One region of the Bradyrhizobium sp. IC4059 genome, then DNA from elsewhere that is predicted to be linked to it. Evidence: predicted binding sites of a transcription regulator. Region 1 holds the regulator's gene; each other region holds the start of a gene.
The links. The regulator LexA, encoded in region 1, represses DNA repair genes until DNA is damaged. The targets are predictions, from matches to a motif close to TGTTCNNNNTGTGTTCNG.

Region 1 (9,652 bases):
CTGCGCAAGGGAATCCGCCTCACCGAGCGCGATCTCGCCCTTGCCGCCGGAATGAATCATCCGCATCTCGCCATCATCCGCCGCCCGAGGGTTGCCGTTCTCGCCACCGGCGACGAGCTCGTGATGCCGGGCACCACGCCTGGTCGCGGCCAGATCGTCTATTCCAACGGCTATGCCCTGCATGCGCTCGCCCGCAGCGAGGGCGCCGAGACCATCGACCTCGGAATTGCCGCCGATACACTGGAGGCGACGTCCGCCGGCATCCGCCGCGCGCGCGAGAGCGGCGCCGACATCCTGATCACGACCGGCGGTGCCTCGGTCGGCGACCACGACCTGATCCAGCAGGCGCTCAAGGGCGAAGGCATCGCGATGGCGTTCTGGAAGATCGCGATCCGGCCGGGCAAGCCGATGATGCACGGTCGGATAGGCGCGATGCGCGTGATTGGCCTGCCCGGCAATCCCGTGTCGTCCTACGTGTGCGCCTTCCTGTTCATGGTCCCCTTGATTCGCGCCCTGTCGGGCCGTTCAGCGATTCATCATCGGCGCGAGCGCGCCGTGCTGGGCCGCGATCTCGCCGCCAACGACCAGCGCGAGGACTATCTGCGTGCGCGGCTGGAGGAGCGCGACGACGGCACGCGCGTCGCCCTTCCGGTCAGCCATCAGGACTCCTCCCTTCTTGCGAATCTCGCTGCGGCACAGGTACTTCTGGTGCGCGCACCGTTCGCGCCGAAGGCCGAGGCCGGCACGCCTTGCGAGGTGCTCCGGCTGCCCGTCTGAGCCGCCCAGCCACACGCATTCCGCGAGCTTGGCCGCGTTCACCATAAATTAAGCAGTTGCGGAACACATATCGAACATATAGTGTCCGTTCATGATTTGTTTCGAGGATGTAGCGGCTTAGTGCCGGCTTCATCGTGTCGGAATCGAACGACATCAACCGGGGGACTTTGGTCGAGATGTTGACGCGCAAACAATACGAGCTTCTGCGATTCATCAGCGAACGTCTGAAGGAAAGCGGCGTGCCGCCGTCCTTCGACGAGATGAAGGATGCGCTCGACCTGCGCTCGAAGTCAGGCATCCATCGCCTGATCACTGCGCTCGAGGAGCGCGGCTTCATTCGCCGCCTGCCCAACCGCGCCCGTGCCATCGAGGTGATCAAGCTGCCCGAGCTCCAGGCCGCCGCCGGCAATCGCCGTGGCTTCACCCCGAGCGTGATCGAGGGCAATCTCGGCAAGGTGCGCGCGAGCTCCAGCCCGCCTGCGGACGAGGGCGAGCGCCCCGTCGCGGTGCCCGTGATGGGCCGCATCGCCGCCGGCACGCCGATCGAGGCGCTGCAGACCCGCAGCCATACCATCAGCGTGCCGCCGGACATGCTCGGCTCGGGCGAGCACTACGCGCTCGAAGTGCGCGGCGATTCGATGGTCGAGGCCGGCATCCTCGACGGCGACATGGCGCTGATCCAGCGCAACGAGACCGCAAATACCGGCGACATCGTGGTGGCATTGATCGACGACGAGGAGGCCACGCTCAAGCGCTTCCGCCGCCGCGGCGCCTCGATCGCGCTCGAGCCCGCCAATGCCGCCTACGAGGTCCGCATTCTTCCGCCGAACCGCGTGAAGATCCAGGGCAAGCTGATCGGGCTTTACCGGAAGTACTGATACGGGAAACATCAAGCGCCGCGCGCGTTTCGATCGGCATCGGCGATCCAGGATCGGAGCGGATACTTGTCCGCTCCGGCTGGACGGTTTCTCTGGTTCTGCGCCGGCTGTCCGGTCCATCTTCCCGCGCGACATTCCCCCGCGCAGGCGCGCAGCCATTTCTGCTTCGCCGGTAGAGTTGTGCCGGCAGTGCTGATAGCTCCGGCCGAATGCAAGGACGCGAGGTTTGTTCCTATCGAATCCGGGAAAGATAATGTGATCGCGCGCTGCGGACGCGAGCCGCAGATTTGCCCATAACCGAGCAGAGCGTTGTATGCTTCCACTCTGATAGAGGCCTGCGCCTCGAAAGAGACGCGGGTCGCTATCCCAGCATGAGGAGCACCCGATGTGTGACTACAGCCTGCATGCCGTCGCGACGCGCCCCGCCGAAGTCGGCGAGACGATCGTCACGACAACCTTCCGCGGCACCTCGACGCGCGGTTTCGCTTCCGAAGCCGATCCCTCCGTCGCGGTCTGTCTGCTGCCGGGGACGGAGCTCGCTTTCGCCGACAACGTCCGCTACGACAACCGCTGGATCTGGACGCGCACCGTGAACTCTCGCGTCGGCAAGTTCGGCAAGATCGACCCGCACATTCCCGATCGCCATCATGACGCGATCGAATTCCCCGACGGCAAATACGTGCTGGTGACGCAGCTCGTCGAAGGCCAGCGCGCGACCGTGCTGCAATTGCCGGTGACGCAGCCAGCCCCCGAGCGCGAGCACAAGCCGCAGATCGTCGCCGACACGCGGCCCACGATCACGCGCCTGCCGATCGGCTGACGCCCTTCGGCCGACAGGCCGAGCCCGGGATTGAAATTGCCGTCGCCGGCTGAGGCCGGCGAGCCCGGTGAGTTTGTGTTTCAGGACATTCGATCGGCGAGCCCACCGCCGCGCCTCGTCGTCGCACGAAGTTTGGGCCGTGCTGCCCGCATTTTGAACGTCCGCTCCGCAGCCAAATGACCGATGCTGTCGTGGTTTGAGGCGGCGGACACGCTCGATGAAGACCTTCATTCGCGTCGTTGAACTTTGGGTACCCGACCGGACGCGCAGGCGGCTGGAATTCGGCGGCGGCCTCTACGACGATGGGCTGTCCGCGTTCAAAGCCGTCAGCGAAGAGCTGCACTTCGGATATGACGAGGGACTTCCCGGCAAGGCCTGGGCCTGTGGCCACCCCGTCATCCTCACGAAATTCGCCAACTCCTATTTCAAGCGGACCGATCAGGCCGCTGCGGCCGGCCTCACCTGCGGCGTGGCGGTGCCGGTGTTCGCGGGCGAATTCCTGCAAGCCGTGCTGGTGCTGTTCTGTGGCGACGACGAGGCGCACGTCGGCGCGATCGAACTCTGGCACAACGATCCTGATCTCTCGCATGAGATGGGGCTCGTCGATGGCTATTACGGCACCGCGGACATGTTCGAATTCAACTCCCGCCACACCAGATTTCCGCGCGGCTTCGGCCTGCCCGGACGCACCTGGAAGGCGGGCCTGCCGCTGATCATCAAGGACTTGCACGACGCCAAGAGTTTCCTGCGCTGGGAGGACGCCGCCAAGGTCGGGATCAATCTCGGCGTCGGCGTGCCCTACCGAACCGGTACCGACCAGACCTGGGTTCTGACATTCCTCTCCGCGCAGGCAACGCCGATTGCACGACGCTTCGAGATCTGGGTCCCGAACGAGGACCGTTCGGCGCTGGTCTTTCGCGCCGGCGATTGCAGCGCGCAGACCGACCTCGCCGCACGCTATGCGGCGCAGTCCATCGCCAGGGGCGAAGGCAGCATTGGCGGCGCCTGGGCCGCCGGCATGCCCGCGCTCAACGACGATCTCACCCGTGACGGCTCGATCGCCGGCTCCGAAGCCTGCGCAGCCGGGCTGAGCCGAATGGTGGCCCTGCCGGTCATCGGCAACGGAAGGCTTGACGCCGTGCTGGCCTGGTATTTGTGATCCGCGTCAATCGTCGGCCTGCAAGTCGGCCTCCGATGGCGTTGCGTCCCGGTTGCGGGGCACGGCCGCCTTCGGCACGAGGCTGCCGTCGAAATCTCCCTCGCCGGCGCCGGCCGGCAGCCAGGGACGGCTTGCTCCCCTCGTCCTCACCGCCTGCACCGAAAAGCCCTCGCCGCGTCTCGTCAGAGCCAGTGCGCCCTGACTGGCAAGACCCGCCCGATCGACCACCATCGCCGCGCAATCGGGTGGCGCAGGCCGCGCCGTCACCACCAGCGCGGCGCGGCTGCAATCATCGGCCAGCGCGTCGATACGCGTCGCCAACGCGATCAGTCGTCCGTCCGCGAGCGGCGCCACGCAGCCGGTCTCGTCACACGACACCCCACTCGCCAACGAGGCGTTGCCGGCATCGCGCGGATCGGCATCGGCAGCCAACCACTCCTTCAGCAGGAAGCTGTCCTTGCTGGCGCGGATCACCTGCAAGCGCCCATCCCCGCCCCGGATCGCGACGCTCGCGCCATCCCCGGCAATCAGGATATCGGGCTGCCGCACCGACAGTCCCCAGAGGATCGCTGCCAGCAGCACCAGGGCGCCGGACCAGCGCAAGGGCGTGCGCAACAGGCCCATCACGATGAGCCCGAGGCTCGCTGCGATCAGCGGCGCGATCCCGAAGGCGGGAATGCGGCCGACGGCGCCCGGCAGGGCCGCCACCCAGCGCGCGACCAGGACCATCCACTCGATGCCGATCCCCATCAACCACCAGAACACGCCGTCGAGCCCGAAGGGCGCCGCGAGCAGCCCCAACAGCCCGGCCGGCATCACCAGCGCCGAGACCACCGGCATGGCGCCGAGATTGGCGAGCACGCCGTATGGGGTCACGCGATGGAAGTGGAAGGCGGCGTACGGCGTGGTCGCGAGCCCCGCGATCAGCGAGGCCAGGAACAGCATCGCGATCTCGCGGCCGCCCCACAACGCGATCCGCGCCGTCGCGGAATGATCGGGCGAGGCGAGCAGGTTCGGCATGCCGATCTGCACCAGCGCCACCAGCCCGAGCGTTGCCGCAAACGACATCTGGAAGCTTGGATGCACCAACGCCTCCGGCGCGACCGCAAGCACGATCAGCGCGGCAACCGCCAGCGTGCGGAAGGTGATGGCGCGGCGGTCGACCATCACTGCGATCAGCACCACCGCCGTCATGAAGAACGATCTTTGCGTCGCAACCTCCGCGCCCGACAGCAACAGGTAGAACGCGGCCGCGACCAGCGCCGCGGCGGCCGACCATTTCTTGATGGCAGAGCCGGCCGCCAGCCCCGGGATCAAGGCCAGCAGCGCGCGCACCGCGAAGAAGACGACGCCGGCGACGACCGCCATGTGATAGCCGGAGATCGACAGCACATGGCCGAGTCCCGAGACGAACATGGCATCGTTCACGGGCGCGGTGATCGCATCGCGCCGCCCCGTGAGCAGCGCCGTCGCAATCGCGCGGTTATCGCCTTCGAGCGTTGCGCGGATGCGCGCATCGATCGCATCGCGCAGGCCCTGCATGAAGGCCGCGTAGCGCAGCCGCAGGCCGCCAGCATCCGGCGGCGTGGACGCCGTGATCGCGCCCATCACGAAGCCGGAGGCGCCGATGCCCTGGAAGAACATGTCGCGCGAGAAATCATAGCTGCCGGGGCGCACCGGCGAGATCGGCGGGAGCAGCCGCGCCTTCAGCTGCACGAAGCTGCCAACCTCAGGCGCCGTGCCCTTGCGCACCGAGAGGCGGACGCGCTCGAGCTTGACGTCGCTGCGCTGCGCCTCCATCGCGCTGACGCGCAGCACGAAACGGTCGGTGCGCTCGCGGATGTCGCGCGCTTCCACGAAGCCCGACAGCGACACCGAATAGAGCGGTTTTGCCAAAACGGTGTGCGCGATACGCGCGGTCTTCCAGGTCGCCACGGCAAAACCAGCCGCGACCGCCGCGAGCATGATGGCGGGCGCAAACAGCCGGCTCCGCCGGAGCAGCACCGCGCCGAGCATCAGCGCGATGGCTGTGGCGGCAACCACCCACAGCACCGGCTCATGATCGGCGGCGAAATAAAGCGCAATGCCGCCGCCGAAGGCGACCGGCACCCACGGCAACAGCCGGCCAGGCCCGGCCTCGCCCCGAGCCCATTGGCGCAGCGTCTCGATGATCGCCGGCCAGATGCCGAGGCCCGCTGGCGCCAAGCCGCCGGCCGGGGCGGCGCGGCCGACCGGCCACGTCCCGGCAACTCCCTGGGACCGTCCTGGCCGGCCCGGCTCCGCCATTCCCCTGCACCTTACGATACGCGACGGCTGCGGAGGCTACCGGACCGTGCGGCTGCACGAATAGCGGTACGGATCGGGAACAGGCGAAGAGCGCCCTACTTTTCTCCGGGCTGGCGCCCGTTGCTAGATCAGCGGCGCCTGCGAGGAGGCGTGGTGATTGACGATCTTCCACTCGCCGTCCTCGCGGATGATGACCCAGCTCATCTTGACGACGAGATCATCCCGCTCGCCCGCGAGACCGAACGTGATGGTCGCGGCCATGTTGATCAGATCAGGGCCGGCCTGCGCGGCGTGCACATCGGAGAACGCGGCGCTTGGCCTGCGCCAGCGCGGCAGGCCGTTGAAGTATTCGGCGACGCCGTCCCGGCCGCGATAGAGCTTCGGGTTGGAGCCGAAGAAGAATGCGTCCTTCGCATAGAGCGAGGACAGCGCGGCCGCATCGAGCGTCGCGAAGCCGGCGCACCATTTCGCGATGATGGCGGAAACGATGGCGTCGGCCTCGCTGCTCATGTCCTGCTCAGCCCTTCTCAACCCTTGGCGACTTCCTTCGCGAACGTGTCGCGCAGACCGATCGTGCGCGAGAACACCGGCTTGCCGGGCGTCGAGTCCTTGTCACGCACGAAATAGCCCTGGCGCTCGAACTGCATCGGCTCGGTCGAATTGCTCTCCGCAACGGACGCCTCGACCCGCGCATCGGCGAGGATCTCCAGCGAGTTCGGGTTGAGATCGGTCGCGAAGTTCGAGGCATCCGGGCTCGGATTGGCGAACAGCTGGTTGTAGATGCGGATCTCCGCCGGCTTGGAGGCCGCCGCCGGCAGCCAGTGCATGGTCGCCTTGACCTTGCGGCCGTCGGGCGCGTTGCCACCCTTGGTCGCGGGATCATAGGTGCAGCGCAGCTCCACCACCTCACCCTTGTCGTTCTTGATCACGCCGGTACACTTGACGAAATAGGCATAGCGCAGCCGCACCTCGTTGCCAGGCGACAGGCGGAAGAACTTCTTCGGCGGGTTCTCCATGAAGTCGTCCTGCTCGATATAGAGCTCACGGCCGAACGTGATCTTCCGCGTGCCGGCCGAGGGATCGTCGGGATGATTGATCGCCTCGAGCTCCTCGGTCTGCCCTTCCGGATAATTCTCGATCACCACCTTGAGCGGCTTCAAGACCGCCATGCGCCGCTGCGCCGTGCGGTTCAGCTCCTCGCGGATGCAGAACTCCAGCATGCCCACATCGACCACGCTGTTGGCTTTGGCGACGCCGATGCGCTTGACGAACTCGCGAAGTGCAGCCGGCGGCACGCCGCGGCGACGCATGCCCGCCATGGTCGGCATGCGCGGATCGTCCCAGCCCGCGACATGGCCGTCGCGGACGAGCTGGGTCAGCACGCGCTTGGACAGCAGCGTATAGGTGAGATTCAGCCGCGCGAATTCGTACTGATGCGGCTGTGAGGGCACCGGCAGCTTCTCGATGAACCAGTCGTAGAGCGGTCGGTGGTCCTCGAACTCCAGCGTGCAGATCGAATGCGTGATGCCTTCGATGGCATCCGACTGGCCGTGGGCATAGTCGTAGCTCGGGTAGATGCACCATGCGTTGCCGGTGCGCGGATGGTGCGCATGCAGGATGCGGTACAGCACTGGGTCGCGCAGATTGATGTTGCCCGCGGCCATGTCGATCTTGGCCCGCAGCACGCGCGCGCCGTTGGGGAATTCGCCCGCCTTCATGCGGCGGAACAGATCGAGGTTCTCCTCCACGGAGCGTTCGCGGAACGGCGAATTCTTGCCGGGCTCGGTCAACGTGCCGCGCGAGAGGCGGATCTCCTCCTGGGTCTGGTCGTCGACATAAGCGAGGCCGTCGCGGATCAGCTGCTCCGCCCATTCGTACAGGCGGTCGAAATAGTCCGAGGCGAAGAACAGGTTCTTGCCCCAGTCAAAGCCGAGCCAGCGCACGTCGGCCTGGATTGAATCGATATATTCCTGCTCTTCCTTGACCGGGTTGGTGTCGTCGAAGCGCAGGTGGCAGCGGCCCGGAAACTCCTGGGCGACGCCGAAGTTGAGTGCGATCGACTTGGCGTGGCCGATATGCAAGTAGCCGTTCGGCTCCGGCGGGAACCGGGTCACGATCTCCTTGTATTTGCCCTGATCGAGGTCGGCCTGGATGATGTCACGAATGAAATCGCGCCCAACCTCAGCTGCCACCGGTTCTGTCATTACGAAAATCCTGTAGGGAAATCAGCGGTTCTTCTGCCAAATTCGCGTGGCCGCGCCAAGAGCATAAGCAAGGCCTGCCGGGTCCGCCGTCGCCCTTTAGTTATGTCCCGTTCCTGCTATACACCACCGCCTCCAATGCATAGGCCCTGCCAAGAATGTCCGATTCCGTCGTCACGCGCTTCGCTCCCTCGCCGACCGGCTTCCTCCATATCGGGGGCGCCCGCACGGCGCTGTTCAACTGGCTCTATGCCAAGAAGCACGGCGGCAAGATGCTGCTGCGGATCGAGGATACCGATCGGGAACGCTCCACGGAGGCGGCGATCGGCGCCATCCTCGACGGGCTGAAGTGGCTCGAGCTCGGCTGGGACGGCGAGGTCATCTACCAGTTCGCCCGCGCCGCCCGGCACCGCGAGGTTGCCGAGCAGCTGCTCGCCGATGGCAAGGCCTACCGCTGCTACGCCACCGCCGAAGAGCTCGCCGCCATGCGCGAGAAGGCGCGCAGCGAGGGGCGCACCCGCCTCTATGACGGCATGTGGCGCGACCGCGACGCGGCGACGGCGCCGAGCGACGTCAAGCCCACCATCCGCCTGCGCGCGCCGCAGACCGGCGAGACCGTGATCGAGGACCAGGTCCAGGGCCGCGTGGTGTGGCAAAACGAGAACCTCGACGATCTCGTCCTGCTGCGCGGCGACGGCAACCCGACCTACATGCTCGCCGTGGTGGTCGACGACCACGACATGGGCGTCACCCATGTGATCCGCGGCGACGACCACCTGATCAACGCCGCCCGCCAGAAGCAGATCTACGATGCGATGGGCTGGGCGCTGCCCAGCATGTCCCATATCCCGCTGATCCACGGCCCGGACGGCTCGAAACTCTCCAAGCGGCACGGCGCGCTCGGCGTCGATGCCTACCGCGCGATGGGGTACCTGCCGGCTGCGCTGCGCAACTACTTGGTCCGGCTCGGCTGGAGCCACGGCGACCAGGAGATCTTCTCGACCGAGGAGATGATCGACGCGTTCGATCTCGGCAGCGTCGGCCGCGCCGCCGCCCGCTTCGATTTCGCCAAGCTGGAAAACCTCAACGGCCACTACATCCGCCACGCCGACGATCAATCGCTCGTGAAGATGTTCGAGGACGTGCTCGACCACGTCGTGCCGAGCCGCGACGAGATCAAGGCCAAGTTAAACGACACCACGCGCGCGCAGCTGCTCAAGGCCATGCCGGCGCTCAAGGAGCGCGCCAAGACATTGATCGAGCTGATCGACGGCGCCCATTTCATCTTCGCCGACCGGCCGCTGGCGCCGGATCCCAAGGCGCAGGCGCTGTTGACGCCCGAGAACCGCAAGCTGATCGGCCAGCTACATTCCGCGCTGGAGAAAGTCGAGACGTGGAGCGGCGCCACCACCGAGGCCGCGCTGCGCGCCTTTGCCGAGGAAAATAGTCTCAAGCTCGGCGCGGTCGCCCAGCCGCTTCGGGCGGCGCTCACCGGACGGACGACGTCCCCTGGTATATTTGAGGTTTTGGA
Region 2 (9,652 bases), on a different contig from region 1:
GAAGAAAATACCGGACCAGCCTCCCGGCCGCTCGCGGCCGGGATTTTTTTTCGCCAGGCTTGCTAGGAGAGGATCACCAGATTGACCGCCTTCGGTCCCTTCCCCTTCTTGTCCGGTTCGACTTCGAAAGTAATACGCTGTCCTTCGGCAAGGTCCTTCAGTCCCGCCCGCTCCACAGCAGTGATGTGAACGAAGACATCGCGACCGCCGTCGTCAGGCTTGATGAAGCCGTAGCCGCGCTCGCCGTTGAAGAACTTGACCGTTCCCGTCATGGCCATCGGGAAACTCCCCCTCATTGCTCCTCCGTCGCGACGCAGACTCACGTCGCGACATGACCGGGCCTTACGGAGCCCGGGAGCTGGCCATCCTTGGACGGACCTGATCGGTCCGGCGGGATCTTTCTTAGGGCCTTCACTCCGCCGCAACCATTCGCGGAAGCGGAACGTAAAGCCAGTCACGGAAATAGCATAATACGGTTCTTTGCAGATTGACTACCGGTCCTGCATATTTTTCCCAAGAATGCCGGAGTGTTACGGCTTGGCGTCAATGCTTGGCGCTAAGGCTTGGGCACCTCCAGCCGGAATCTGGCAGCACCGCCCTGGCCGAGCGGTATTTCCAGCTCCGGCAGAATGGTCTTGAGCTCGCCGTGCAGCGTGTAGGGCGGGTTGACGATCAGGAGACCGGTGGAGGTGAGGGCGGCGCTGTCGGCTTGCGGCGCGACGCTGAATTCGAGGCGCAGGCATTTTCCAGGCGGCTTTGCTGCCGCTGCGAGCCGCGCCACGGCTTGTGCCAGCGTGTCGGTGGCGCGCCGGTTCTTGGCGGGATACCAGATTACGTAGATACCGGTCGGCCATTTCGCGAACGCTGCCGAGAAGGCTTCGCCGAGCCGCTCGAACTCGTCCTTGGCCTCGAAGGGCGGATCGATCAGCACGAGGCCACGCCGCTCCTTCGGCGGCACGAAGGCCGGCAGCGCCACCCAGCCGTCGAGATCGACCACGCGGGCCTGCTCGTCGCGGCGCAGCGCATCGATCAGCGCTTTGCGGGCCTTCGGCTCGAGCTCGCAGGCGACGAGCCGGTCCTGCGGCCTGAGCAGGCCGCGCGCGATCAACGGCGAGCCCGGATAGGCCTTGAGCTCCCCCTTTGGGTTGAAGGCGCGGACGATGTCGAGATAAGGCTTCGTCAGCGCTGCGCTCTCGTTCGACAGGCGCGCCTGCAGCAGCCGCGCGATGCCGGTCAGCCATTCGCCGCCGCGGCGCGCCTCGTCGCTGTTGAGATCGTAGAGGCCGGCGCCGGCGTGGGTGTCGATGACGCGGAACGCTGCCGGCTTGTCCTGCAGATAAGTGAGGATGCGCGCCAGCACGATGTGCTTGATGACATCGGCGAAGCTGCCGGCGTGGAAGGCGTGGCGGTAGTTCATGGCGGAGAGTTACGACATCGCGCGCCGAAAGTAACTGCTGTCATTCCGGGGCGGTGCGCAGCACCGAACCCGGAATCCATTGCGCCGCGGGCTATGCTGGTCGATGGATTCCGGGTTCGCGCTTTGCGCGTCCCGGAATGACGATCTGAGACGTCGGCCTCAACCGCCCCTGATCGGCGGCATCGTCACCTGGTCGCGGCGGCAGGCGCGGCGCTCGATCTCGTCGCAGGCGCGAAATTGCAGGTCCTTGCTGAGGCAGATGCGGACCTCGGACAGCCGTGTCCGGTTGCAGGTGACCGAGACGGCGGCATTGCTGAGACCCGGATTGGCCTTGATGAAGGCCTCCTCGACCTCCGCCGGCGCGACGGTCTTGGCCTGCGCCAGATCGAGATATTCGGGCGGGATCTTGATCGCAGCGCGCGCCTTGCGGATCATCTCGAAATAGCCGCGGCCCTCCAGCCCGGAGCAGGTGCCGTGCTTGTTCCATTCGTTGAAGATCAGGCCCGGCGCCGGCATCAAATCGAGCATCGAGGAGACGATGTTGCGGTTCAGCCGCGGCGCCGGGCGCTGGCAATACTCCGGAAAACCGTTCTCGTATTGCGGCCACAGCCCATGTACCACGAAGGCGTAGGGCCGTCCGCCGCATTGCATCTGGGACCGGCCGCCGCGTTCGGCTGCTTCCTCGCAGAACGAGGGCGACCACGATAGCGCCAGCACATAGAAATCGAACTCGCCCGGGGCGTTCTGCCGCTTGTCCTGTGCCTTCGCACCGCCGGCGAGGCTAGCCAACCCCGCAGCAAGAGTGAGCGAGATCATCAAACGGGACAACGAACGCAATCTGGAGTAAAACATGGCAACGCCCCTCAACTAGACTGTGCACACAGCCTAGCAGGCGATGGGAACATTTCAAGAACAAAATTGGAGCTGTCGTCGGCCGGCTGATCAGCCCAGCCAGCCGCTGCTGGAATCAGGGCTTGGCGGCGCGGCACGCCGGGTTATAGGCCCAGTTGCGATCCACCCCGACGACGCACCATTCGACGCCGTTGCCGTAGGAGGCGAAGCCGCCATCCTCGATGATCGAGAAATGCACCTTGCGCGGCTTGCCGTCATTGAGCATGGCCTCGCCGGTGCAATAGCGGCGCGGAATGTTGTCGGACTGCCAGGGCCGGAACGCGGTTTCGCGAACGGCGGAGAAGCCGGTGATCTGCAACGAAGAATTCCAGAACTTGGATTCCTTTTCGGCGAATTCGTGCACGATCCTCGGCAGAGCCCAGTCGCAAGGGGCGACGGCGCCGTCATAGCGCGGCCCGCTCAGCCAGAAATTCAGCTCCAGCGGATTGGCGGCCCTGGCCTCGCCGAGTGACAATGCTCCGAACATGAGGCCGAGCACGGCGGCGAAACGGAGCGATTTCTCGAAGGGGGCGCGCATGATCAATCCGGGCAGCTAAGGTCTTGCGAAGGCCGGACGGTGCCGCGAAGGTTGGGGGAGGTCAAGTGCAGCGCGGCAACACTTCGCAAGGACTTGACCAAGTGTCGCGGCCAACAGGGGTTCGGTTCTTTTCACGTGCGTCGCGGCACCGTAAACTGGCGCCAGCCAATTGGAGTGACGGGAATGCGAATCATTGCGGCCGCGGGCCTTCTTGCCAGCCTGGTTGTCTCAGGCATGATGGCGAGCCAGTCGGCGCGCGCCGATTACGTGCCGCCGTTCAAGGGCAACGACACCGGCGGCATCATCGCCTATTCGATGGCGACCCGGGTCGATGCGCGCCAGGTCGCGGTCGATCATTGCGCCCGCTACGGCAAGGTGGCGAAATTCCTGGCCGTGCAGGGCTATGAGGGCGGCTACATCTCGTTCTCGTGCCGCTGGGTGCCTTATGGCGCCGCCGACCGGCCGATCCGCACGCTGTACTGAGCGCTGTCGCAAGGCCGTACTTCTCTATAGCCGGGAGCTTCCCTCATGACGCGCAAACTTGCTTTGCTCGGCTCAATGCTTTGCCTCGCATTGTCGGCAGGCAGCGCCGGCGCCGACGAACTGCCGCTGCGCAAGGCAGGTCTTTGGGAGATGAAGCTGGTCACATCGGGCTCGCCCGTGCCCGAGATGACCATGCAGCACTGCACCGATGAGACCGTCGACAAGGAGATGAGCAACAACGTCTCCCCGATGGCCAAGCAGATCTGCGCCAAGCAGGAGATCAAGAAGACCGCGACCGGCTATGTCAGCGATTCCGAGTGCAGCGTCGCCGGCGTCAGCACGACCTCGCATGCCGAGATCACCGGAGACTTCAACTCGGCCTACACAGTGAAGACGACCTCACACGCCAAAGGCGGCGTTGCTGGTGCGGCGGGGCGCGATAGCACGACGACGCTGCAAGCCAAGTGGCTCGGGGCCTGCAAGCCGGATCAGAAGCCCGGTGACATCGTCATGCCCGGCGGCTTCAAGATGAACACGCGCGACATGGACAAGCTGAAGGCGCTGCTGCCGAAGTAGGTGTGCTCTTTCCCTCTCCCCTTGTGGGAGAGGGTGGATCGCCGCAAAGCGGCGAGACGGGTGAGGGGTTTCTCTCCGCGAATTCAATGAGACTTGGACGCGCGGAGAGATACCCCTCATCCGGCGCTTCGCGCCCTTCTCCCGCAAGGGGAGAAGGGAAAACCGCACCTACACCGGTATCCGCACGCTCGCCCTCAATCCTCCCATCGGGCTGTCACCGAGCGTGATGTCGCCGCCGTGCGAGCGGGCGATGTCGCGGGCAATAGCGAGCCCCAGGCCGGTGCCGCCTTCGTCCTGGTTGCGGGCGTTGTCCAGCCGCAGGAACGGCTTGAATACCTCTTCGCGCAAGTGGGCGGGAATGCCGGGGCCGTCATCGTCGACGGTGACGGTCAAATAACGGTGATCGCGTTGGCCGGTGATGGCGATGTTCTTGCCGTAGCGCGCTGCGTTGGTGACGAGGTTGGCGAGGCAGCGCTTGAACGAAGCCGGCTTCACCGTCACCACGGGCAGGCCGTTGAAGGCGACGGTCGCGGTATGGCCGTGACGCTCGGCATCGCTGCGCAGCTCCTCGAGCGCCTGCGCCATGTCGGTCGGCTGCGACTGCTCGCCGGAATCGCCGCGGGCGAACGCAAGGTAATCCTCCAGCATCATCGACATTTCGTCGACGTCCTTGCGCATGCCTTCGAGCTCGGGACTGTCTCCGATCAGTGCCAGCTCGAGCTTGAAGCGGGTCAGGATGGTGCGCAGATCGTGGCTGACGCCGGCGAGCATCGCGGTGCGCTGCTCCATCGTGCGCTCGATGCGCGACTTCATCTCCAGGAAGGCGACCGCCGCGCGCCGCACCTCGCGCGCGCCGCGCGGGCGGAAATTCGGCGCCTCGCGGCCCTTGCCGAAGCTCTCGGCGGCATCGGCAAGGCGCAGGATCGGCTTGATCTGGTTGCGCAGGAACAGCACCGCGACGATCAACAGGATCGAGGACGTGCCGACCATCCAGAACAGGAAGATCTCCGAGTTCGAGGCATAGGCGGCGCTGCGCTGCGCGAACACGCGCATCACGGCGTCGTCGAGCTGGATGCGGATCTCGACCAGGTTGGAGCGGCCGACCGTGTCGATCCAGAACGAGCGGCCGATCTGGCGGCCGAGCTGCACCGACAGCGTCTGGTCGAGCAGCGAGAAGAACGGTTTTGGTCCCGGCGGCGGCATGTCGCCGGCAGGCAGGAAATCGACGACGAGGCCGAGTCGCTGCTGCGCGATGCGGCGGATCTCGGTGCGGTCCTTGTCCTGCGGATAGCCCTTGTAGACGTCGATCAGCGCGGCGATGTCCTGCACCACCGCGGCCGACAGGCGGCGCGTCACCGTGTTCCAGTGCCGCTCCATGAACACGAAAGCGACGACCGATTGCAGCACCACCATCGGTACGATCATGATGAGGAGCGCGCGGGCGTAGAGGCCGGTCGGCATCCAGCCCTTGAACGCGTTGCCCATCCAGCCGTTCGCGGCGGAGACGCGGCCGGCGGCGCTCTTCAGAAGCGTCAGGCCGGTATCGATCGTGCTCATCTGGCGCGCTTCACTGCGGTTCAGGGCGAGGCCACCAGGCGGTAGCCGATGCCGCGCACCGCCTGCAGGAACAGCGGATTGGCGGGATCGGTCTCGATCTTGCGCCGGAGGCGGTTGATCTGCACGTCGACGGCGCGCTCGTTGACGGTGCCATTGCCGGTCAGCGCGCTGCGCGGCACGGTCTCGCCCGGCGTCTCCGCGAGAATCCGCAGCATCTCGCGCTCGCGGTCGGTGAGGTGGATGACCTCCTCGCCCTGGCGCAATTCGCCGCGTTCGAGATGGTAGACATAGGGGCCGAAGGCGATCTTCTCGATCGTCGTGGCCTGCGGCGGCGGCGCGGCGCGCTTGAGGATGTTGTTGATGCGCAGCGCCAGCTCGCGCGGTTCGAACGGTTTTGCGACGTAATCGTCGGCGCCGATCTGCAGGCCCTCGATGCGGGCTTCCGCCTCGTGGCGCGCCGTCAGCATCACGATCGGCACCGACGACGAGGTGCGGATGAAGCGGGCGAGGTCGAAGCCGGTCTCGCCGGGCATCATGACGTCGAGGATCAGGAGATCGAAATGCAGGCCCATCAGCTTCGAGCGCGCATCACCGGCGCTCGCCGCGGTGGTGACGCGGTAGCCTTCACTTGCAAGAAAGCGCGAGAGCAGGTCGCGGATGCGGCGGTCGTCGTCGACCAGCAAGAGATGCGGGGCATCGTCGGCCGGTTGCACCGGCGGGCGGGCGAGCGTGGCTGCGAGCGGCACGGTCACTCCTTGGCGTCTTGTTTGACGGAAGCGAAGATCGTCTCCAGCACCTTGTCCGGATCGTCGCGGTCGATCATCGCGCGCAGGAAGCGCTTGACCGTCTCGGCATCCTGCGGACCCATCTCCGCGAGCGCCCTGGTGATCCGCGTGGTCTGCAGCCCGGCGAGCTTCTGCACCAGCGCCTCGCCCTTCGGCGTCGCGTAGAGCAGGCGCTGGCGACGATCGTTGTCGCCGGTCTTCTGCACGATATAACCCTCGTCCAGGAGCTGCTTCAGCACCCGGCCGAGCGACTGTTTGGTGATGCGCAGGACGTCGAGCAGGTCGGCGACCTTGAGCCCGGGATAGCGGTAGACGAAATGCATGACCCGGTGATGGGCCCGGCCGAAGCCGAACGCCTCCAGCTCCTGGTCGGGATCGCCGACGAAATCGCGATAGGCGAAGAACAGCAGCTCGATGATATCCCAGCGCAAATTGCCTCCATCGCCTGCGGCCGGCCGGGGCGCGGCAGCGTCTTGAGAAGGAGTCGCGAAATTTATGTCAGGCATATTGACGTATCTTGGGTTCAATGTTACAAAACGATCGACCCGCACGAAATTTTAGATCGTTTCGCGCCGGGTGGCATCGGAGCAGGACGGCCGGAGAGAGCCGGACAGGCGGCGACGGCCGAAGCAGATCTACCGTGCGATTGTCGAGCGGCATTTCGGCAAAACATACTGGACTTCCGCCTTCCGCAAAAGCATGTCCTCGATGACATGCTGGCTGCGGAAACCGGCCGTAACATGGCTGGCGGCGGTCCGGCCAGAAACCAATCAAGCCAGCCGGGCCCGAACGGGCAGGCGGGCGCGAGAAACAGCGCCGCCACCGGCAGCGGGAGGCAAGGACATGAGCATGATATTCGACATCCAGCCCGCATCCAATCCGACGCCCGAGAAGGACCGCGTCGCCAAGCTGGTGGATCCCGGCTTCGGGCGGGTCTTCACCGATCACATGGCAATCGTCCGCTACAACCAGGCCAAGGGCGGCTGGTACGAGGCGAAAATCGAGGCGCGCGCCAACTTCCAGCTCGATCCCGCCGGCGCGGTCCTGCACTACGCCCAGGAGATCTTCGAAGGCCTGAAGGCCTACAAGCGCGACGACGGCGGGGTGAACCTGTTCCGTCCCGACGCCAATGCGCGCCGCTTCAAGGACTCGGCCGATCGCATGGCGATGGCGCAGCTGCCCGAAGACGTCTTCATCGAGGCGGTCGAGCAGGTCGTGCGCATCGACCGCGCCTGGATGCCGGGCGGCGAGGGCAGCCTTTACCTGCGGCCGTTCATGATCGCGAGCGAGACCTTCCTCGGCGTCAAGCCATCGTCCGAATACATCTTTGCGGTGATCGCCTCGCCGGTCGGCTCCTACTTCAAGGGCGGGCCCGCGCCGGTCTCGATCTGGGTGTCGGAGAACTACACGCGCGCCGCGATCGGCGGTACCGGCGCGGTCAAATGCGGCGGCAATTATGCCGCGAGCCTGCGCGCCCAGGCCGAAGCGATCCAGCACGGCTGCGACCAGGTCGTCTTCCTCGACGCGGTCGAGCGCCGCTACATCGAGGAGCTCGGCGGCATGAACGTATTCTTCGTGTTTGAGGACGGCTCGCTGTCGACGCCGCCGCTCGGCACGATCCTGCCCGGCATCACCCGCGACTCCATCATCACGCTCGCCCGCGACGCCGGCAAGACGGTGCGCGAAGAACCCTATACGCTCGAGCAGTGGCGCAAGGACGCGGCCTCAGGCAGGCTGAAGGAAGCCTTCGCCTGCGGCACCGCCGCGGTGATCTCGCCGATCGGCAAGGTGCGCTCGGTCAGCGGCGATTTCGACATCTCGGGCGGCGCCGCCGGCCCCGTCGCCATGGGCCTGCGCAAGCAGCTCGTCGACATCCAGTACGGCCGCACCAACGATCCCCACAACTGGATCCGCAAGGTGTTTTGATCACCCTCCCCTGGAGGGGTCCGGGACGAGCGTAGCTCGCCCGTGGGTCGATCGCGCGCAGCGCGAGCGGGGTGGGGTGATCTCTCAACACGGGCAGTGTTCGATGTGGAGAGACCCTCACCCCACCCCGTCTCTCATCTTCGCTACGCTCAGATGCGAGCCGACCACGGGCGAGCTACGCTCGTCCCGGGCCCCCGCCAGGGGAGGGTAAAAAGCGCAACGTTTGTGGCTTATTGCGCACTGAACGTGCTGCTGCCGACGTGCGACAAAGCCAGGACACAACAAGCGTCCCGGACATCGCGATCATGGCAACAAAGCTCTCCCAACCCATGAAATGGGTCGTTCTCGCCGCCATCACCGGCGTTTGCGTTTTCGGCATCCTGACCGTCGGCCCGACCCACGAGGTTGCTGCGCAAGACCGCTCGCCGATCGTCGATGTGCGCACCGGCGATCCCGAGATGAACACCGCGATCGCTCGCGCCCGCGGCTCGCTGCCGACTTTCTGGGCCTCCTATGAATCGCCCAAGCCGTCCGAGTCTGGTCACGCTTTGAAGGTGCGCTTTACGACCCGCAAGGGCGGGGAGCACATCTGGATCGGTGAGGTGAAGAAGCTGCCCGACGGGACCTTGACCGGCGTCTTCGCCAACGAGCCGCGCGATTTGCCGGGCAAGCGAGCCGGCGATAAGGTCAAGTTCGCGGAGGCCGACATCTCGGACTGGATGTTCATGCGCAACGGCAAGATCGTGGGCGGCGAGACTATTAAGCCGACGCTGAAATCGCTGCCGAAGGCCGACGCGGACGCGCTCCGGGCGCGAATGGAGCAGCCCTAGGGCAGTTGCCGCCTTGCGCCCCGGCTGGTAAACGCCGCGCATGGCCGAGAAACCCAAAAAACCCCAGAAACTGAAGGCGCGTCTGCCGCGCGGGCTCGAGGATCGCGACCCCGCCGCGATCCGGGCGACGCGCGAGATGCTCGACAAGATCCGCGCCGTCTACGAGCTCTACGGTTTCGAGCCGGTGGAGACGCCGGCGATGGAATACACCGACGCGCTCGGCAAATTCCTGCCGGATCAGGATCGTCCGAACGAGGGCGTGTTCTCGTTCCAGGACGACGACGAGCAATGGATCAGCCTGCGCTACGATCTGACCGCGCCGCTCGCCCGCTACGTCGGTGAGCGCTACGGCACCGATGGTCTGGTGCTGCCCTATCGCAGCTACCGCGTTGGCTACGTCTTCCGCAACGAGAAACCCGGCCCCGGCCGCTTCCGCCAGTTCATGCAGTTCGATGCCGACACGGTCGGCTCGGCGACGCCAGCGGCGGACGCCGAGATCTGCATGATGGCGGCGGACACGATGGAGGCGCTCGGGATCGCGCGCGGCCAGTACCTGGTGAAGGTGAACAATCGCAAGGTGCTCGACGGCGTTCTGGAAGCCATTGGCCTCGCGGGTGAAGAGAATGCGGCGCGCCGACTGACCGTGCTG
Region 3 (9,652 bases), on a different contig from region 1:
GGCGCGGCCATGGTCAAGGACGGCTTGATGGAGCGGTTCGGCATCGAGCAGGTCTATGGCATGCACAACGGCCCGGGCATCCCGGTCGGCTCGTTCGCGATCAGGCCAGGCCCCATCATGGCGGCGACCGACGAGGTCGACATCATGATCGAGGGCGTTGGCGGCCATGCCGCGCGTCCGCACAAATGCGTCGATTCCGTTCTGGTCGGCGCGCAGGTGATCACCGCCCTGCAGTCGATCGTCTCGCGCAGCGTCGATCCCCTGGAATCGGCGGTCGTATCGATTTGCGAATTCCACGCCGGCAATGCCCGCAACGTCATTCCGCAGACCGCGACCCTGAGAGGCACCATCCGCACGCTGTCGCCTGAGGTGCGCAAGCTGGTCGAGAAGCGCGTGCATGAGGTCGTGGCGGGCATGGCGCAGATCACGGGCGCCAAGATCGACCTGCACTACAAGCGCAATTACCCGGTCGTGAACAATCATGCGGCGGAAACCGAAGTGGCACGGCGCGTCGCCACGCAGGTCGCGGGCGAGGCCCATGTCCACGAGATGGCGCCGCTGATGGGCGGCGAGGATTTCGCCTACATGCTGGAAGCGCGGCCCGGGGCCTTCATCTTCTGCGGCAACGGCGACAGCGCCGGCCTGCATCACCCCGCCTACAATTTCAACGACGAGGCGATCGTCTACGGCACGTCCTATTGGGTGAAGCTGGTCGAGGAGCAGCTCGCGGCGTCGTAGGACCGGGTCCGAAGCACAGATGAAAGGGCCCGTGCATTCCACAGGCACTTGTCTATTTGAGAGATCGGATCGTCAACAACGGCGTGAAGCCATTTCCCGCTGTATTCACGCAGCCCGTGCGGCCTTCTTCTGCAGGCCGGCGGCGATCTTCAGATCCTCGACGAAGCGCCGATATTCCAGAACCTTGGCTTCGGGATCCGGCAGCCGCAGCAGATAGGACGGATGCACCGTCACGAGCGCTTTGCGGCCTTCGGGAAGATCGATCAACCGGCCGCGGTTCTTCCCGATGGGGGTGATCTTGCCGAACACGCTTTGCGCGGCGGTGGCGCCCATCGCCACGATGAGATCCGGTTGGATTGTCGAAACTTCCCGCTCATACCATTGCCGGCACGCCCGGATTTCAGGTGTGTTCGGCTTCTGGTGCAGGCGGATCTTTCCGCGCGGCACGAATTTGAAGTGCTTCACCGCGTTGGTGACATAGACCTTCTTGCGGTCGACGCCGGCCTCCTCCAGTGCGCGATCGAGCATTTGCCCGGCCGGGCCGACGAAGGGATGGCCGGCGAGGTCTTCCTTGTCGCCGGGCTGCTCGCCGACCAGCATGATGTTGGCATTCTCAGGCCCTTCGCCGAACACGGTCTGTGTCGCGTCCTTGTAGAGATGGCAGGCGCGGCAATGCGCGGCCTCCTCGCGGAGCGTTTCGAGATCGTCGGCAGTTGACTTGCGTTTCATCGGAGCCTCCGGCCGCTTCTGAGGCTTGTGCGGATCGGTTGCGGCATTGGCGATCATGGCGCCGGTCATGCGCTCGGCGTCCTCGATCAAGGGCTTAATGATCGAAGCCTCGGGCAGGTTCCTCCAATACTTCTTCGGCATCTCGGCCTGCATCGCCTTCACCTTGAGCCGGGCCGGATTGAAGATGCTGGCATAGTAGCGCCGCCAGGTTTCCTCGAGCCGGTCTTCGCCCGGCGCCTCGCTCTTGCTGACGCCCGGCGTGAACGAGAGCGCATGGCCGTCCCAATGCGCGCAGAGGTCCGGCGTCAGGATCGACCAGGGCATGTCGGAAAAGCGCTTGGCAAAGAAGGGCGCGGCGAGCTCGACGACGTGATGCTCCGGCTCGAACCAGGCGACGTAATGCGCCTCGCGTTCCCGGCCGATCTCGCGGAAGCGCACGAAGGCATGCATCTTGTGCTCGTCGCGATAGACCGCTTTCGCCATGGCCGTGACAAGCGCGACATCGGGGTCGGTCGCGACCTCAATGAGATCGTGATTGTCCTTCAGCCGGAACAGCAGGCGATAGAGGATCGCAAAGCGCTCGCCGTCGCGATGCAGGATCGCCGCCTTGGCGAGCTCGACGAATTTGCCTGGTACGTTGAAGGTGCCCTCGTTCATCTCGAGGATCGGAGAGGGCGCGGGCGGTGCGAACAAGTCCGCTTCGCGGCCCTGCACGGTCCAGGTGACCGCGCCGGGCGGCACGTGATGGAGCACGAGGCTGCGCGCGGCTTTGCGCCAGCCGTCGAAATCGGTTTCGGTGTCGAGCATGATGTACTGCATCAGAAGCCAAATCCCAGTTGCGTTGCTTTCGGCTTGAACCGTTCGATCAACCCGGCGGCATCGAGACGATGCGGTGAGGGACGGTGATCGCTGAGGACGATGAACGGCAGCGCCTTGTTGCGGGGCACATGCAGCCGCGCGAGATCGGCGAGGCGGATCGTGGTGGTGCGCCGCGTTGCGAGGATGCGTTCGACCGTCCTGGTGCCGAAGCCCGGAACGCGCAGCAGCTCCTCGCGGCTGGCGCGGTTGACGTCGAGCGGGAAGCGGTCGCGGTGGCGCAGCGCCCAGGCCAGCTTGGGATCGATGTCGAGCGGCAGCATCGCGCTGTCGTCGACGATCTCGCCGACATCGAAGCCGTAGAACCGCATCAGCCAGTCGGCCTGGTAGAGCCGGTGCTCGCGCAGCAGCGGCGGCGCGCGCAGGGGCAGCGCGCGGCTGGCATCGGGGATCGGGCTGAAGGCGGAGTAATAGACGCGCCGCAGCCGGTAGGCGCCGTAGAGATTGGCGCTGGTGTGGAGAATGGTGTGATCGGAGGCGCTATCTGCGCCGACGATCATCTGCGTACTTTGTCCGGCGGGCGCGAAGCGCTGCGGTTTGGCCTTCGTCTTGGCGCTGCGGCTCTCCTCGGCCTCGTCCAGCTTCAGCCGCAGCCTGCCCATGGTGCGGCGGATCGCCCGCACGTCCTTCTCCGGCGCGAATTGCTGCAGGCTCGTCTCCTCAGGCATCTCGATGTTGATCGAAAGACGATCGGCATATTTGCCGGCCTCGGCGATCAGCGCGTCGTCGGCCTCGGGAATGGTCTTCAGATGGATGTAGCCGCGGAAATGATGCTCCTCGCGCAGTTTTCGCGCGACGCTCACCACTTGCTCCATCGTGTAATCAGGGCTGCGGATGATGCCGGAGGAGAGGAACAGGCCCTCGATGTAATTGCGCCGGTAGAAGTCGAGCGTGAGCTTGACCAATTCGTCGATGGTGAAGCGGGCGCGTGGGACGTTCGAGGAGGCGCGGTTGACGCAATAGAGGCAATCGTAATTGCAGGCGTTGGTCAGCAGCACCTTGAGCAGGGAGATGCAGCGTCCGTCCGGCGCGTAGGAATGGCAGATGCCCATGCCCGGCGCGGTCGAGCCCATGCCCTTGCCGTCGCTGGAATCCCGCTTCTCGGTGCCGCTGGAGGCGCAGGATGCGTCGTATTTGGCGGCATCCGCCAGAATCTCCAGCTTGCGTTGTACGTCCATGTTTGAATCTCTTTGATTCCGCTCATGAATCTTTGGATGCGCCAATTCGATTGACTCTGCCGGCGCCGTTAGCTTTATATTAGAACATATCATGAACAAATGAGCCAGCCGCTGGTTCTCTTTTTGAGAGCCATCGGCAATCACCTCTGAGGAGCGGCGAGCATGAGCGGCGCACGTATGAGCGCGCTTGCGATCCTGCGCGGCCAGATCGAGCGCATCGAGACGGCGGAAGTCGTGCATCCGCGCGATCGCATCGTACTCGGCCATGGCGCGGCCGACGCCGCGCTGAAGGGCGGGCTCGCGCGCGCGGCGATCCACGAGGTGTTTTGCGAGGGGCGACAGGGCGCGGCCGCGACGGGGTTTGTCATGGGCCTTGCGGGACGCGTGAGCGCACGCCGGCCGCTATTGTGGGTGCGGCAGGATTTTTCGGAGCTCGAAACCGGCGCGCTGTCGATGAGCGGGCTATCCGAGCTCGGCCTCGATCCGCGCTGTGTGGTGATGGTGCGCGCCGCCGATGTCGAGAGCGCGCTACGCACCTCGGCCGACGCGCTCGCCTGCGATGCGCTGGGCGCCGTCGTGCTCGAGCTCTGGGGCGAGACCAGGCAGTTCGATCTGGTGGCGAGCCGCAAGCTGACGCTGGCCGCGCAAGGCTCGGGCGTGACCGGCCTCTTGCTGCGGATGGCCGCGCAGCCGCTGCCCTCGACCGCGGAGACACGATGGATGCTGCGTGCGGCGCCTTCGCCGCCGGGCTCGGTGTGGAGTGCCTGGGGCGCGCCGGTGTTCGATGCCGAGCTCTTGCGCAATCGTCATGGCCCCTGCGGCCGGTGGATCATGGAATGGAATTGTGATGAGTGCCAGTTCAGTGAACCGTCGACGTATCCTCAGCCTGTGGCTGCCGCGCCTGCCCATCGACAGGATCCAGCGGTTCCTTGGCAGCGCCGGGCTGGGTAAAACCAACCATGAGCCGAGCATTGTCGTCATCAAGGACAACAATGCGCTGGTGATCCATGCGCTGGACGAGGCCGCCGAGCGCCTCGGCCTGTATATCGGCCAACCGCTGGCCAATGCGCGGGCGATGTGCCCGGATTTGCGTGTGTTCGACGCCGATACCGTGGCCGATACGAAGACGCTCAGCGACATCGCCGATTGGTGCGACCGCTTCACGCCGCTGGTGGCGCTCGATCCACCGCACGGGCTGTTCCTGGACATCACCGGTTGCGCGCATCTGTTCGGCGGCGAGGCCGCGCTGTTGCGGACATTGGTCCGGGCGCTCGACCGGCAAGGCTTTGCCGTCAGCGCGGCGATCGCGGGCACCTCGGTCTGCGCCCGCACGCTGACGCGGCAGGTATCCGGCACCATTGTGGCCGATGGCGGCGAGGCGGAGGCGATCAGGTCGTTTCCAGTCTCCGCGCTCGGTGCGGGTGAAGCCATCACCACCGGCCTGCGCCGTGCCGGGCTGAAGACCATCGGCGACGTCGCCTCGCGCAGCGCCTCCGAGATCACGGCGCGGTTCGGCGCGCGCTTCTCCACGCTGCTCGCCCATGCGCTGGGGCAGGGTGATGCGCCGATCAGCCCGCGCAAACCGCTGCCCGATTACATCGTCGAGAAGCGCTTTGCCGAGCCGATCGCAACCGACACCATGATCGCGATGACGCTGTCGCGGCTCGCCGACACGTTGATCGCATCCATGGAGAAGCAGGGCAAAGGCGCGCGGCGGCTTGAAGCGGCGTTCTTCCGCACCGATGGTGTGGTGCGTACGATTACGGTCGAGACCGGGCGTCCGGTGACGCGAAGCGCCGTGGTCGACCGCTTGTTCCGCGAGCGGCTCGATGCCCTCGCCGATCCCCTCGATCCCGGTTTCGGCTTCGACATGGTGCGGTTGTCGGCGAGCCGCACCGAGATCGTGGTGCAGGAGCAGCGCGATCTCGATGCCCATGTCCACGACAATGACGAACTCGCGGCGCTGATCGACCGCATCGCCGCGCGGATCGGCGGCAGGCGTGTCGTCGTGCACCTGCCGCAGGATACCCATATCCCCGAAAGCGCGGTGCTGGCCGCATCGGCGCAGCATCATCTCGCTGCTGCCATGCAGGCCGAATGGCCGACGCGCGTCGCGAGCGAGCCGCCGCTGCGTCCCTTGCGGCTGTTCGACAAGCCGGAGCCGATCAAGGTGCCGTTCGCGACCGTGCCCGATGGCCCGCCGCATCAATTCACCTGGCGGCGGGCACTGCATGCGGTGGTGCGGGTCGAGGGGCCCGAGCGCATCGCGATGGAATGGTGGCGGCAGGACGGCAAGCACCTGACGCGGGATTATTTCCGCATCGAGGATGCCGAAGGCCTGCGCTTCTGGATCTTTCGCGACGGTCTCTATGAAGGCGAGGTGTTCGACGGTGACGGCAAGCCGGCGTCTCCCGGCTGGTATGTGCACGGTCTCTTCGCATGAATACCCTTAGCTATGCCGAGATCGGCATCACCACAAACTTCTCCTTCCTGCGCGGCGGCTCGGATCCGCGCGCCTATGTGCATCAGGCGAGCAAGCTCGGGATTCCCGCGATCGGCATTGCCGACCACAACACGCTTGCCGGCGTGGTGCGCGCCTACCAGGAGCTTGACAATGACGAGGTGCTGCACAAGCCGAAACTGTTGATCGGCGCTCGCATCGTCTTCATTGACGGCACGCCCGACATCCTGGTCTATCCACGCGATCGCGCGGCCTATGGCCGGCTGTGCCAGCTCCTGACGAGGGGCAAGCGTGGCGATGACATCACGCGGATCGAAAAGGGCGAGTGTCATCTCAGGCTTGACGATCTCCTGGAATTCTCGGAAGGCCAGCTCCTGGTGTTGACGCTGCCGCATCGTCTCGAGCTGGCGCGGGCGCTGGATGTCCTCGCAAAGCTGAAGGCGAGCCGTGCCGAGGGCGTGTGGCTGGCGGCGAGCCTGCTCTATCGCGGCGATGACAAGCGTCGCCTCTTGCGGCTCGATGATCTCGCCGCAAAGGCAAAGGTGCCGCTGCTCGCAACCAATGAGGTGCTGTATCACGATCCCCGCCGCCGTCCGCTCCAGGACGTGCTGACCTGCATCCGGGAAAAGACCACGATCGAGGCGATTGGGCGGAAGTTAGAGGCCAATGCCGAGCGCTTCCTGAAGACGCCGCGTGAAATGGCGCGGCTGTTCCGCGATTTTCCCGAGGCGATTGCGCAGACCATGCGCTTTGCGGACGCAATCGAGTTCTCGCTCGATCAGCTGAAGTATCAATATCCCGACGAGCCGGTACCGCCGGGCAAGACCGCGCAGGGGCATCTGGAGGACCTGACCTGGGCGGGCGTCGACAAATATTTCGGCGGCAAGATCGACGACAAGCTGCGCGCGACCCTGAAGAAGGAGCTCGCGCTGATCGCCGAGCTGAAATACGCGCATTACTTTCTCACCGTGCACGATATCGTCCACTACGCGCGCAGCCAGAACATTTTGTGCCAGGGCCGCGGCTCGGCGGCGAACTCGGCCGTGTGCTACGTGCTCGGTATCACCTCGGTCGACCCGACCAAGGTGGACCTCTTGTTCGAGCGCTTCATCTCCAAGGAGCGGCTGGAGCCGCCCGACATCGACGTCGATTTCGAGCATTCGCGCCGCGAGGAGGTGATGCAATATGTCTATCGCCGCTACGGCCGCCACCGCGCCGCGATCATCGCCACCGTCATTCATTATCGCCCGCGCAGCGCCATCCGCGACGTCGGCAAGGCGCTCGGCCTGACCGAGGACGTCACCGCCGCGCTCGCCGACACCGTTTGGGGCAGCTGGGGCAAGGGCCTCAACGACATGCAGGTCCGGCAGGCCGGGCTCGATCCCAGCAATCCCATGATCAACCTCGCGGTCGAGCTTGCGACCGAGTTGATCGAATTCCCGCGCCATCTGTCCCAGCATGTCGGCGGCTATGTGCTGACCCAGGACCGGCTCGACACCTATGTGCCGATCGGCAATGCCGCGATGGACGACCGCACCTTCATCGAATGGGACAAAGATGACGTCGATGCACTGAGCATGATGAAGGTCGACGTGCTGGCGCTGGGCATGCTGACCTGCATCAGGAAATGTTTCGATCTGATCGACCAGCACAAGGGCGAGCGTTTTATGCTGGCGAGCGTCCCGCAGGACGACCCCAGGGTTTACGACATGCTGTGCCGCGGGGAATCGCTCGGCGTGTTCCAGGTCGAGAGCCGCGCCCAGATGAACATGCTGCCGCGGCTGAAGCCGCGCACCTTCTACGATCTCGTCATCGAGGTCGCGATCGTGCGCCCCGGGCCGATCCAGGGCGACATGGTGCATCCTTATTTGCGGCGGCGGAACGGGCTGGAAAAGGTGAGCTATCCGTCTCCGTCGCCGGAGCATGGCGACAAGGACGAACTCTACAAGGTGCTGCACAAGACGCTCGGTGTCCCGCTGTTCCAGGAGCAGGCGATGCGCATTGCGATCGAGGCCGCGCATTTCACCTCCGAGGAAGCCAACGGCCTGCGCCGCTCGATGGCGACCTTCCGCAATGTCGGCACCATCGGCCAATATGAGGAGAAGCTGATCGGCAACATGGTGGCGCGCGGCTACGATCCCAACTTCGCCAAAAGCTGCTTTGACCAGATCAAGGGATTTGGCTCCTACGGCTTTCCGGAGAGCCATGCCGCGAGCTTTGCACAGCTGGTCTACATTTCGTCGTGGCTGAAACACTACCATCCCGACGCCTTCTGCTGCGGTCTGTTGAATTCGCAACCGATGGGCTTTTATGCGCCGGCGCAGATCGTCAGCGACGCCCGCAAGAACGGCGTCGAGGTGCGCGACATCGACGTGTCCTACAGCTTTGCGCAGAACACACTGGAGGAGGGAAGCGGCAAATTCTGCGCCGTGCGCCTCGGCTTTCGCCAGATCGATGGATTCCACTGGCTGGACGAGGATGAAGAGAGGCTGAAACGCTCTCAGCTGTCATTCCGGGGCGCGCGTAGCGCGAACCCGGAATCCATCGCGCCGCATACGCCTGGCGGAGGAATGGATTCCGGGCTCGACGCTGACGCGTCGCCCCGGAATGACGGTGTGGAGAGAGTACCCGATTGGGCCGACCGCATCGTCGCCGCGCGTAACCGTCGTCCCTTCACGTCGCTGGAGGATTTCGCCCGCGACACCGGTCTGCCCAAGCGCGCGCTGATCCTCTTGGCGGATGCCGATGCGTTCCGCTCGCTCGGGCTCGACCGCCGCGAAGCGCTGTGGCAGGTGCGGCGGCTGCCCGACGACGTGCCGCTGCCGCTGTTCGAGGCGGCGACCGCGCGCGAGCAGCCGGACGAAGGCGCAAAACCGCTTCCGGTGATGCCGCGCGCCGAGCAGGTGGTCGCGGACTACCAGACCATCCGGCTGTCGCTGAAGGGCCATCCGATGGAATTCCTGCGCGAGATGTTTACGCGCGAGCGCATCGTGGCCTGCAAGGAGATCAGCCATGAGAACGAGCGGCGCCGCGTCCGCTGCGCCGGTGTGGTCCTGGTGCGGCAGCGGCCGGGCAGCGCCAGCGGCGTCGTGTTCATGACGCTGGAGGACGAAACCGGCATCGCCAATGTCGTGGTCTGGCCCAAGATCATGGAGCAGTACCGGAAAGAAGTGATGGGCGCGCGCCTCATCCTGGTCGAAGGCTACATCCAGAGCAGCCCCGAAAAGGTGACGCATCTCATCGCCCAGCGCATGATCGACCGCTCGCACGATCTGGTCGGCCTCGCCAACGATGCGCTCGGCCGCAAGCATCCGCTGCCCGCAGGCGCCACCGTGGTCGAGCCGCTCAACGAAGACCCCCGCGCGCTCACGGATATGCCGGCACAAAAAATCCGCCACCCCCGCAACGTCCGCATCCTGCCGCCGTCGCGGGATTTTCATTGAGCGAGCGCGGGCTACTGCCGACGTTTATTGCGATGATTGCGCCTCATTCTCAGTCGTCATGCCCGGGCTTGACCCGGGCATCCACGTCTTTCGGAGTGCGCAGCAGTGCGTGGATGGCCGGTCAAGCCCGGCCATGACGGAGGAGAGAGAGCTCGGCAAGCTGCCCTCAAAAATTCACCCTGTTCGAAATCGCGCCGTCCACGACGAAATTCGAACCCGTCGTGAAT

Region 2: I6F12_RS24040 (ribonuclease T2) is a predicted target of LexA. The motif match lies at 2,315-2,332, and genes of this name have one in related genera.
Region 3: I6F12_RS04205 (putative DNA modification/repair radical SAM protein) is a predicted target of LexA. The motif match lies at 3,602-3,619, and genes of this name have one in related genera.

Annotation. Positions count from the first base shown of each region.
Region 1 covers NZ_JADYVH010000005.1:173,146-182,797, forward strand. Annotated here, with positions in the region: gene glp (gephyrin-like molybdotransferase Glp) at 1-777, shown strand, start outside; gene lexA (transcriptional repressor LexA) at 954-1,655, shown strand; gene I6F12_RS17395 (hypothetical protein) at 2,041-2,475, shown strand; gene I6F12_RS17400 (GAF domain-containing protein) at 2,693-3,634, shown strand; gene I6F12_RS17405 (ComEC/Rec2 family competence protein) at 3,641-5,920, opposite strand; gene I6F12_RS17410 (SgcJ/EcaC family oxidoreductase) at 6,044-6,430, opposite strand; gene I6F12_RS17415 (glutamine--tRNA ligase/YqeY domain fusion protein) at 6,448-8,124, opposite strand; gene gltX (glutamate--tRNA ligase) at 8,280-9,652, shown strand, end outside.
Region 2 covers NZ_JADYVH010000007.1:435,198-444,849, forward strand. Annotated here, with positions in the region: gene I6F12_RS24030 (cold-shock protein) at 63-278, opposite strand; gene rlmJ (23S rRNA (adenine(2030)-N(6))-methyltransferase RlmJ) at 557-1,417, opposite strand; gene I6F12_RS24040 (ribonuclease T2) at 1,577-2,269, opposite strand; gene I6F12_RS24045 (hypothetical protein) at 2,385-2,846, opposite strand; gene I6F12_RS24050 (hypothetical protein) at 3,030-3,329, shown strand; gene I6F12_RS24055 (DUF3617 family protein) at 3,375-3,905, shown strand; gene I6F12_RS24060 (ATP-binding protein) at 4,074-5,462, opposite strand; gene I6F12_RS24065 (response regulator transcription factor) at 5,483-6,214, opposite strand; gene I6F12_RS24070 (MarR family transcriptional regulator) at 6,211-6,753, opposite strand; gene I6F12_RS24075 (branched-chain amino acid aminotransferase) at 7,091-8,173, shown strand; gene I6F12_RS24080 (DUF2314 domain-containing protein) at 8,479-9,003, shown strand; gene hisS (histidine--tRNA ligase) at 9,044-9,652, shown strand, end outside.
Region 3 covers NZ_JADYVH010000001.1:908,167-917,818, forward strand. Annotated here, with positions in the region: gene I6F12_RS04195 (M20 aminoacylase family protein) at 1-738, shown strand, start outside; gene I6F12_RS04200 (UdgX family uracil-DNA binding protein) at 844-2,286, opposite strand; gene I6F12_RS04205 (putative DNA modification/repair radical SAM protein) at 2,286-3,521, opposite strand; gene I6F12_RS04210 (DNA repair protein) at 3,684-4,472, shown strand; gene I6F12_RS04215 (DNA polymerase Y family protein) at 4,369-5,964, shown strand; gene I6F12_RS04220 (error-prone DNA polymerase) at 5,961-9,425, shown strand; gene I6F12_RS04225 (SDR family oxidoreductase) at 9,592-9,652, opposite strand, start outside.